3 regions of the Intrasporangium mesophilum genome follow, and region 1 is predicted to be linked to each of the others. Evidence: riboswitches for the same ligand, from Rfam matches in the RefSeq annotation. Region 1 holds a riboswitch; each other region holds the start of a gene.
What was found. Region 1 has a riboswitch for cyclic di-AMP ahead of ACYVLP_RS07260 (C40 family peptidase). Riboswitches for the same ligand answer to the same signal wherever they lie in the genome.

Region 1 (3,245 bases):
GGGTGCTCCCTGACGCCTGACGATTCTGAGAAGGTATGACCGTGACGGACCTGATCGACACCACCGAGATGTATCTCCGGACGATCTACGAGCTCGAGGAGGAGGGCATCGTGCCGCTCCGGGCCCGGATCGCTGAGCGCCTCGGCCACTCCGGCCCCACGGTCTCGCAGACCGTGGCCCGGATGGAGCGTGACGGCCTCGTGGCCGTGTCGGGAGACCGCCACCTGGAGCTGTCCGACCACGGCCGGCTGCTCGCGACGCGAGTCATGCGCAAGCACCGGTTGGCCGAGCGGCTGCTCGTGGACGTCATCGGGCTCGAGTGGGAGTACGCCCACGACGAGGCCTGTCGGTGGGAGCACGTCATGTCCGAGAAGGTCGAGCGCAAGATCCTCGGCCTCATCGGCGAGGGCCTGGAGTCGCCCTACGGCAACCCGATCCCCGGCCTCGAGGAGCTCGGCCTGCAGCAGGACGAGGACTTCCTCACGGGCCTCACCGCCCTGACGCTGGTGGTCACGGACCGGCCGGCGATCGTGACGATCCGCCGCATCGGCGAGCCGGTGCAGGTCGACCCCGAGGCGCTCGCGCTGCTGACCAGCGCCGGGGTGGTGCCGGGCGCTCGGGTCGAGGTGGTCCGTGACGGAGGCCGCGTCGTGGCTGTCCGCGAAGGCAGCGCGGCCGAGACGGCCGTGTCGCTCCCGGAGGATGTCGCGGTCCACGTCTACTGCCAGGCCGCCTGAGCGAGAAAGGTTCCTCGGGAGCCTCTCGCGGCGCCCTCGGGGGCCGTATGCCGGGTCGTCCGGGGGTGCTCTCACGGGTCCTCGGTCCGTGGCGGCGTCGTCACGTTATGTCCGGATCACAGCGGGTGAATTGTGGCGTTGTGGGCTAGATCGTCCGCATCAGTTCGTAAATCTTTTGACTTTCGTGAGCCACAGGGTGACAAGCCCTCCGGACTTGGGTACGGTGGGCGTCGCTTGCTCTCCCCGTCGGGCAAGTGTCTTGGGTCGAATCGCCTAGTCCTGCCATCGATCCGGGGCTCAGCACGAAACCGCATGGCAGGAGCGGGGGACCCACCTACCCGGGCGTCGTGAGACGTCCTTGGGGTGAAGCCCTCCAACGGACCAACCGGTCCGAGCGAAGGCCGGGCAGTACCTCCAGCCCGAACCCGACAGCTCACCTCGCAGGCGTCGAGAGGTCAAACGTGGCTCAGAACGTTCCCGGTCGCCACCGCGCACCCGGTCGATTCAACGCGATCTCCGAGCTCAAGATGATCGCCAAGGAGTCTGCTCAGCCAGCCGTGAAGGGTGCCGCGATCGTGGCGGCCTCGGGTGGCCTCGTCGCAACGTTCGCGAACCCCGCGAACGCAGCCGACGGTGCGAGCAGCGTCGTCGCAGCGCCCTCGGCCGTCGGTCCTCAGACCGGCACGCTGACGGCGTCGAATGCCTTGTCCTCCATCGGTTTTGCCAAGGTCAGCGTCAAGCCGGCCAACGTGAGGCCCGTCGTCATCGAGGACATCCAGGTCAAGCAGGCCCGCGCTGACGAGAAGGCCGCCAAGGTCGCCGCCGAGCGCCGCACCGAAGCTGCTCGTGCGAGCCGCTCGACGGCCCGCACCGCCCTGTCCAACCCGACGCAGAGCGCTTCCGGCATCGTCGGGATCGCGCAGTCGCTCTTCGGCATCCCCTACGTCTACGGCGGATCGAGCCCCTCGGGCTTCGACTGCTCCGGCTTCACGTCGTACGTCTACCGCCAGGCCGGCATCTCGATCCCCCGCACCGCCTCGCAGCAGCAGGCCGCCGCCACCCGGGTGAGCAACCCGCAGCCGGGCGACCTCGTCTTCTTCGGCTACCCGGCATACCACGTGGGCATCTACGTGAGCCCGGGCCGCATGATCGACGCGCAGCACTCCGGCACCACGATCGGCAACCACTCCATCTGGACGACCCCGTCCGGGTACGGCCGATTCTGATCTCCCCCTCCACATGCGCTCACGCCCTCACCGGGAACGGTGGGGGCGCAGTGCTTTTCGGGCCGGCGCGGTCCGGCGGCTCCCCGACGGCCATGGTTGACTGATCTGATGACCGACCAGCCTGCAGCCGAGTCCACGACACTCGTCGAGCTGGAGTTCTGGGCAGACCTCGTGTGCCCGTGGTCGTGGATCGCCAAGCGCCGCGTCGAGCACGCGATCGCCGCGTTCGAGCGCCCGCACGACGTCACGGTGCGGCTGCGCTCGTTCGAGCTCGACCCCGACCTGCCGGTGGGCGGCTCGGTGCCGGTGGCCGACCACCTCGGCGCCAAGCACGGCGGCGACGCGGATGCCGGGCGGCTGATGAACTCGCACGCGAGCGAGGTGGCGGTGGCCGACGACATCGTCTTCGACTGGGACCGGGCGGTCCGGGCCAACACCTTCGACGCGCACCGGCTGTGTGCACTCGCGGCCGAGCTGGGAGGTCCACACCTTCGCTCCGCCGCGACCGAGCGGTTCTTCGCGGCGCACTTCCGCGAGGGGCTGCCCATCGACGACCACGAGGTGCTGCAGCGCCTCGGCGCCGAGTGCGGGCTCGACGAGCGGCGGGTTGCAGCGGTCCTGGCATCGGACGAGTACGCCGACGACGTGCGCACCGACGAGGAGGTCGCGCGGTCGATGGGCGTCACGGCGACACCGTTCGTCCTGGCCAACGGGTATGCCCCGCTGTCGGGTGCGCGGGCCACGGACGACTACCTCGCCCTCCTGCGAGGCGTCGCGACCCAGACGATCTAGCCGGCATTACATAGGCTCGCTTCGCTCGCCGTGTTCGGCGCGCCTTGACGTCACGCCTTCCCTCCTCGACTGGCTCGCTGGCGCTCGCTTCGCTCGTCGGTCCAGGCGTGACGCGCGCCGAACCATTACATGGGCTCGCTCCGCTCGCCGTGTCCCGCGCGCCTTGACGTCACGCCTTCCCTCCTCGACTGGCTCGCTGGCGCTCGCTTCGCTCGTCGGTCCAGGCGTGACGCGCGCCGAACCACCTCAGGACAGCGTGTCGGCGGCCGGACGTCCGAAGGTGACGCCGTCGTTGACGGGCGCGGAGGCGGCGTCGCGCAGCTGCCGGTCGGGCTGCGGCCCGAGGGCGTCGTTGACCATGGAGAAGGCCCGGCGGAGCGCGACGAAGAGGGTGATCGCGAAGATCTGCTGGTCGTCGAACCCGGCTTCGCGCAGCGGCTCGAGGTCGGCGGCGGTCGTGTCGTTCGCGTCGCGGGCGACGGTCCTAGCC
Region 2 (3,245 bases), on a different contig from region 1:
GAGGACGGGGAGCCGGTCCTCATCGACTTCGGCATCGCCCATCTCCAGGACGACGTGCGGCACACCGTCGGGGGCCTCGTCATGGGCACGCCGGGCTATCTGTCGCCGGAGCTCGTCGAGGGTGCCGAGATCACCGACGCCACCGACTGGTGGGGCTGGGCGGCGACGATCACCTACGCCGCGTCTGGCCGTCCGCCGTTCGGTCGCGCGCGCATGGACGCCGTGCTGACGCGCGTCCGCGCGGGTGACGTGGACCTCGACGGGGTAGACCCACGTCTGGTGCCGTTGCTGCGAGCGTCATTGTCTCCCAACCCAGCCCGCCGACCGCATGCAAACCAGGTCATCGCTGCGATCGAGCAGTATGCGGCTGGGCGCGCTGCGACGGTCCCCACCCCGTCCCCGGGCGACTGGGACGGCCGGTCGACGCCGATCGCGCCGGGAGCGACGCAGGTCGTGCAGGAGCGCACGACCGCGCGCTACCCGGTGGTGCCCGAGGGGCCGGACGATGCGCGATGGGCACCACCGCCGACGGGACCCCGGCAGGCCGAGCCGAGCGATGCGGCATACCAACGGGGTTGGGATGACGAGCCTGAGGTCGACGAGCAGTGGGACGGAGCCGAGTCCTTCGACGAGCGCTATGTGCGAGGCGGGCAACCGCCAGCGGCGGAAGGCTTCTGGCCTGACGAAGACCCGGACGATGGCGAGTCCGAGGATGGCGATGTCGTTGCGCGCGAAGGCGATCCGCGGATCGGGATGCCGATGCGCACGGGGCTGCTGGGAGCCGCGGCGATCGCCTGGCTGGGCACCCTCATGGCGTGGCCCGGCATCGCCGTCGTGGCGTTCGTGGTGTGGTCGGTGCTGGCGCGGGCGACGGACCGGTCGGTGACCGCGCTCGTGCTGAGGCGCTACAACTACGGCCGGCGTCGCAGCGACCTCCCCTACGCGGTCGTGGCCAGCCCGCTGCACCTGGTGGTGGGCGCGATCGCGACCGTCGTCGGACTTCTGCTGCCCCTCGGCGCTGCCCTCGCCGGCGTCTTTGCGACGGCGCTGCTGCTCGCCGGCACGAGGGGCGACGGGCTCGGTCCGGGCGCCCCGATCACGCTTGCGATCGGCGGGGCGCTGGGGCTGGTCATGGCATGGTGGGGGCCGGGTGGCGCGTCGCTGCGGCGCGGGTCCCGGTCGATCGCGCGGCGGGTCGTGCCGGTCGGGCTGCCGATGCAGCTCGCCGCTGCGGCGCTCTTCAGCCTCGGCATCGTGGCCGCCGTGCTCGCCCTCAACCGTGGCGCCGCGTTGTTCTGGAATCCGTTGAGCAGCAACCCTTTTGGGGGCTGAGCTTGGGATGGCCGGAGCAGCTCCTCCGGTCCCTAGCAGAACACAGGTAAAGCACAGGTCAAGTCCAGGTCACAAAACGATCTCGGATGTGCTTGTGTCGAGGGGCTTGCTCACGTACCGTCGGTGCCACGGCGGCTACCGACTCTAGGGCCGGGAACGGGGCTTTGACATTTCATTTCCCCGGGCCGCTTCGTCGCGTCCGGCTCCACACGGCACGTCGCACAATTTCAGATGGAACCCAGAAATCCGGTCCCTGAGCGCGCCGAGCCTCGCCAGCCAGGGACGTCGCCCGCAACCGCGGGCCGGGCGAGGACGGGGGACCCAGTGCGGCCGGTGAGTGATGCCAAGAGGACGAGATCCGGCCTTGGGGTGAAGTCGCGAGAGCGGCGGGGCACCTGACGCCCTAACCCGACAGCTAACCCCGCAGGCGCCGTCAGGAAGGATCACCCATGCAGTACCTGTCCAAGCACGCTGCCGCCAAACGTATCAAGGTGAAGCAGCGCCTTGCTGGAGTCGGAATCGCAGGTGCCGCCACCGTGGTGGCGGGCGTCGCCACTGGAGGCGCGGCCAAGGCCTCGACGGTCTGGGACCGCGTTGCCGCGTGCGAGTCCGGCGGCAACTGGCACATCAACACCGGCAACGGCTACTACGGCGGCTTGCAGTTCTCGTCGTCGACCTGGCGTGGCTACGGCGGGGGCGCGTACGCATCGCGTGCGGACCTGGCCACCAAGGCGCAGCAGATCGCGGTGGCGCAGCGTGTCCTTGCATCGCAGGGCCCCGGCGCGTGGCCGGTGTGCTCCGTCCGGGCCGGCCTCACCCGGTCCGGCGGTGCGACGTCCAGCGGCCTGTCCGCGGCCGGCTCGTCGTCCCGCTCGACGGAGCGGACGACCAAGCAGTGGACCAGCAGCAAGAAGAAGGTGACCAAGAAGAAGAGCTATGCCGCCTCGGGGAGCTCGCAGCGCACCTACTCGGTGGCCGCCAGCGGCTCCAAGATCACCGTGCGCAAGGGCGACACGCTGTCCAAGCTCGCCGTCAAGCACGACGTCGACGGTGGCTGGAAGGAGATCTACGCGGCGAACCGCGACAAGATCGACAACCCCAACCTGATCTTCGTCGGCCAGGTCATCCGCCTGCCCCGGTAGGGCGTGGCAGACTGAGCCGGACGGCCTCGCGCGACCAACCCCTGGGTCCCGCGGGGCCGTCCTTCTTTTCCGTATGCCGTCTCGCTCCGTTACGCTTTCGCCCGTCCCGAGCACTCTCCGACCCGACGGTGGCGGAGTGGCTCAGGGCGTGCTGGCGTGGCGCAATCGGTAGCGCACCTGTCTTGTAAACAGGTGGTTAGGGGTTCGAGTCCCCTCGCCAGCTCCGGTCGAAAACCGCCCCTGACGTGCACAAACGTACGCCGGGGGCGGTTCCGCGTCTAGAGGCTGTATGCCACTCCGTGTGCCACTGTTTCGCCAAAGTCAAACCTGGCCCGTTGCCGACGTGGATTGGTCGTCGGAGACCTCGCCTCGGTGGGGGGACAACTGTGACCTGCGAAACGTTCACACCGTCCAGGCGCTATGCCTACACTCCGAAGATCGGGGTTGTTGCCAGTAGGCAACCGGACGACTGCGCAATGGGGGACGACATCATGGAAACGATCGGCAGGCTGCTGCGAAGGCATGACACTGCGGCGATGCGTGATGCCGACGATCACGAGGCAGAAGAGGCTGCAGCTGCCGCCTACGGCCGAATGATCGGCGCCGACCTCACCCGCCAGGAGCGGGCAGACCGGGCGCGCCACTCGATGAGCGTCTCGGCAAAGTCCCGTCACTGCCACGCCTGAGTGAGCCTCCTGGAGTGGCGCGCACCCGGGTCTGAGGATCGAACGGCCTTCAGCACGTTCACCTGTACGACGCCGATGCGACCTC
Region 3 (3,245 bases), on a different contig from region 1:
TGCGGCCATCGGGATCGTGATGTCGACGGAGAAGGTCACCCGCGAGCGTGCCTTCGACATGCTCCGCACGGCCAGCCAGTGCCAGAACCGCAAGCTGCACCAGATCGCCGACGACGTGGTCGAGGTGGGGACTCTCGAGACGGAGGCGAAGATCCCGGCCTGAGCGCCAAGCACGCAGCCCGGATCGCTGCCTCAAAGGGCGGCCGGTCCGGGCTCCCTCGGCGCGCAGCGCGTGCAGTCAGTCGTCGCGCTCCCACGGGGCGTCCTCGCCCATCTTGGCGTAGTACTTCGCCAGGTGGCTCCTGACACGGTCTCGGTCGGAGTCGGGCAGGTCGACCCCGCCACGCGACCCTTGCATGACGGCCGCCGCCGCCATGACACCCCTCGGCACCGCCTGGAGGCGTCCGCCCACCACATCGCAGATGAGCAGCTTGTATGCCGTGAAGTTGTCCTTGTTGTCCGAGTCGTACCAGACGTGGGCAGACCGGTACTTCTCGTTCGGCTCGTCCGTGGCGTCCGCCCACTTCCGAACGCGCTTCTCCGCGGCGGCTCCGTCCCATCCGTGGTCGCGGTCGGCCAACGGCAGGTCCTGGAAGCTGGTCACACTCATCGTCCTCGGCTCCTTCACCTCGCGGTTCTGGGTCATCGGGCCGGTCCTGCGTGCTCCGGCAGGCCCGGCCGTAGGTGCCCATACCCGCCCGACGCGCATCCCAGCGACTCAGGTCTCTCACGACCGCTTCTGGCCAGTCAGCGCCGTCACACGAACAGGGTTGGGAGCCGAACGCTCAGCCGCAGCCAGCCCGACACCGGCCCAGACGCCACCCGAGCCGGACGCCTGCAGCGGCGACACCATCGCCAGGGCGGCCGAGAGAGTTGGCCCCACACATGGTGACCAGCCAAGGGCGAACACTCCCCCGAGAAGAGGCGCGCCGAGCAGTCCTGTTGGGGGAGACCACCCAAGCCTGCGTGAGCTCTGGAGCCGACCGCCATGGCCGACAAAAGCCGCAGCCATCACCAGGACCACGGTGCCAGAGAAGACCTCGACGCCTCTCGAAGGCAGCTCGATCGACGCCAGGCCCCGACCCATCGCCCACGCCCCGAAGACAAACACGGCCGTGAAGCCGAGAACGAAGAGCACCGCGCCCAGGACCGGGCTGCCGCCGCGGCGGCTGACTCCACCGTCTACCGCAACCCCGGCGACGTAGCCGAGGAACCCGGGCACGATGGGCAGGCCACAGGGCGATGCGAAAGACAACATGCCCGCGACCAGGCACAGGAACCCGGTTCCGATGACGTTGCCGTCCGTGAGCACGACGACGCCCTTTCCCGAAGTCGATGCGCGCTGCGCGCCTCATCGAGTGAGACGCGCATCCTTCCGGACCATGTCGGGAACGACCGAGCGCGACCTGAGCGTCGGGTAGGCAGAACTGGGGCGACCCGAGCGTCTGGTTGCAGACTGGCGCGGACCCTGGTTGCAGGGTCCGCGCCAGCTGTTGTCGACCGGGTTTGGGCGGCCAGCAGCCCGCAGCAGGTCAGAGCGTGCGGCAGGTCAGAGCCTGCTGCAGCTCAGAGCCCGCAGCGAGCCGGTGCCCGCCGAAGGGTCCGTGCCCGCTGGGTCAGCGGACGCGGCCCGCGACCCAGGCCGAGGTCCAGATCCGGGAGAGCTGGACCCGCTGGCCAGGACGGGGTGCGTGCCAGATCTTGCCGTAGCCGGCATACACACCGACGTGGTATGCGCGACCGGACCGCATGAAGAAGATCAGGTCACCCGGACGCACCGATGACTTGGCGATCCGCATCGTGGCCAGACGCTGCGCGTTGGCCGTGCGGGGGATGTTGCGGCCGAGCACCTTGTGGTACGCGTAGTAGACGAGGCCGGAGCAGTCGAAGGCCGACGGCCCCGACGCGCCCCAGCGGTACGGGTCGCCCTTCTGAGCGGCCGCGATCCGAAGGCCACGGGTGCCCAGGGTGAGCGTGGCCGTGGGCTGCATACGGACCGTCTGCGGGGCCGCCTTCGCGGGAGTTGCCGCAACCGCCGCGGTGGCGGGTCCGGACACAGAACCGCTGCTCATCCCGGCGATGAGGCCGGCGGCGAGCAGCGGGGTCATGAGCATCGAACGAGCAATCAGACTGCGTTTTTTTGTCGTCGTGGACATGGGTTGTTTTCCTTCCCACGCCTCCGAGGTGAGCTGTCGGGTTCGGGCGGAAGATGCCCGGCCGCTCTCGCGGCTTCACCCCAAGGACCAGTCCTCTGACGGGCCCACATGTGGGTCCCCCGCTCCTGCCCTGGTGAATCGACTGTGCTCCACCGGCGGGCAGGATTCGGCGTACCGGTGTTTCGCCCGAAGGATCCGGGCGAGCTACTGCGCCGTCGAGGGTAACAACACGATCTCGGATTATGGAAATCTGTGTGTTTGATGTGCGCCAAGTGGCCCCGATGGTGTAATGGACAAATCGTGACCGATGACCCGTTCGACCTGGCTCGGTTCGTCTCCGCGCAGGACCGCGGGGGCACCTACGCTCAGGCCCTCACCGAGCTCCGCGCCGGGAGCAAGCGGAGCCACTGGATGTGGTACGTCTTTCCGCAGGTTGCCGGGCTCGGGCAGAGCCCCACCTCCCGGCTGTATGCCGTGTCGGGCCTGCCCGAGGCACGCGCCTACCTCGCCCACCCGGTCCTCGGACCGCGCCTCACGGAGTGCGCCCGTGCGGTCGATGGACTCACGGCACGCGACGCGACGTCAGTGCTCGGCTCGATCGATGCCGTCAAGCTCCGCTCGTCGATGACACTCTTCGAGCGGGCAGCCGAAAACCCTGACACAGCAAGCCTTTTCGCCAGTGTCCTTGACCACTACTTCGCCGGCCGCCGCGACGACTGGACCCTGGGAATCCTCGGCTCCTGACGCAGCGCACCGCACCCGGCAACGCACCGAGCAGCCCCAGACTCTGCCGGCACCCTCCGCCGGCGCCGGCGGCTGAGCGGCATGTCGCGCCGGTCAGGTGGCGTGCGAGGAGGACGCATACGCACGGTCGACCTCGGTGAGCACCCGGCGATGCGGCCACCTGGCCGACAGCAGGGCGACGAGGGCGAGGCACACTGCGGCGCAGATCGTGACTCCGGCGTACGGGCTGGTGTGCTGCCCGACCCAGCCGGCGGCCAGGAACGAGAGACCGGCGGCCGCTATCGACACGGAGCCGGCCAGGCTGAAGATGCGGCCCCGCAGCTCAGGCTCGGTCACGAGCGCGAA

Region 2: it holds a riboswitch for cyclic di-AMP, as region 1 does, so the genes downstream of both, ACYVLP_RS23080 (transglycosylase family protein) here and ACYVLP_RS07260 (C40 family peptidase) in region 1, are expected to answer to the same signal.
Region 3: it holds a riboswitch for cyclic di-AMP, as region 1 does, so the genes downstream of both, ACYVLP_RS01820 (C40 family peptidase) here and ACYVLP_RS07260 (C40 family peptidase) in region 1, are expected to answer to the same signal.

Annotation. Positions count from the first base shown of each region.
Region 1 is NZ_BAAGRF010000005.1:307,712-310,956, forward strand. Features, by position in the region: gene ACYVLP_RS07250 (MFS transporter) at 1-13, shown strand, start outside; gene ACYVLP_RS07255 (metal-dependent transcriptional regulator) at 42-737, shown strand; cyclic di-AMP (ydaO/yuaA leader) riboswitch at 1,035-1,196, shown strand; gene ACYVLP_RS07260 (C40 family peptidase) at 1,199-1,963, shown strand; gene ACYVLP_RS07265 (DsbA family oxidoreductase) at 2,072-2,755, shown strand; gene ACYVLP_RS07270 (carboxymuconolactone decarboxylase family protein) at 3,002-3,245, opposite strand, start outside.
Region 2 is NZ_BAAGRF010000031.1:59,959-63,203, forward strand. Features, by position in the region: gene ACYVLP_RS23075 (protein kinase domain-containing protein) at 1-1,332, shown strand, start outside; cyclic di-AMP (ydaO/yuaA leader) riboswitch at 1,646-1,756, shown strand; gene ACYVLP_RS23080 (transglycosylase family protein) at 1,782-2,474, shown strand; tRNA gene ACYVLP_RS23085 (tRNA-Thr) at 2,625-2,697, shown strand; gene ACYVLP_RS23090 (hypothetical protein) at 2,951-3,160, shown strand.
Region 3 is NZ_BAAGRF010000003.1:103,562-106,806, reverse strand. Features, by position in the region: gene ACYVLP_RS01835 (ANTAR domain-containing protein) at 1-163, shown strand, start outside; gene ACYVLP_RS01830 (hypothetical protein) at 239-610, opposite strand; gene ACYVLP_RS01825 (cytochrome c biogenesis CcdA family protein) at 728-1,312, opposite strand; gene ACYVLP_RS01820 (C40 family peptidase) at 1,617-2,114, opposite strand; cyclic di-AMP (ydaO/yuaA leader) riboswitch at 2,160-2,338, opposite strand; gene ACYVLP_RS01815 (DUF1810 domain-containing protein) at 2,457-2,900, shown strand; gene ACYVLP_RS01810 (MFS transporter) at 2,994-3,245, opposite strand, start outside.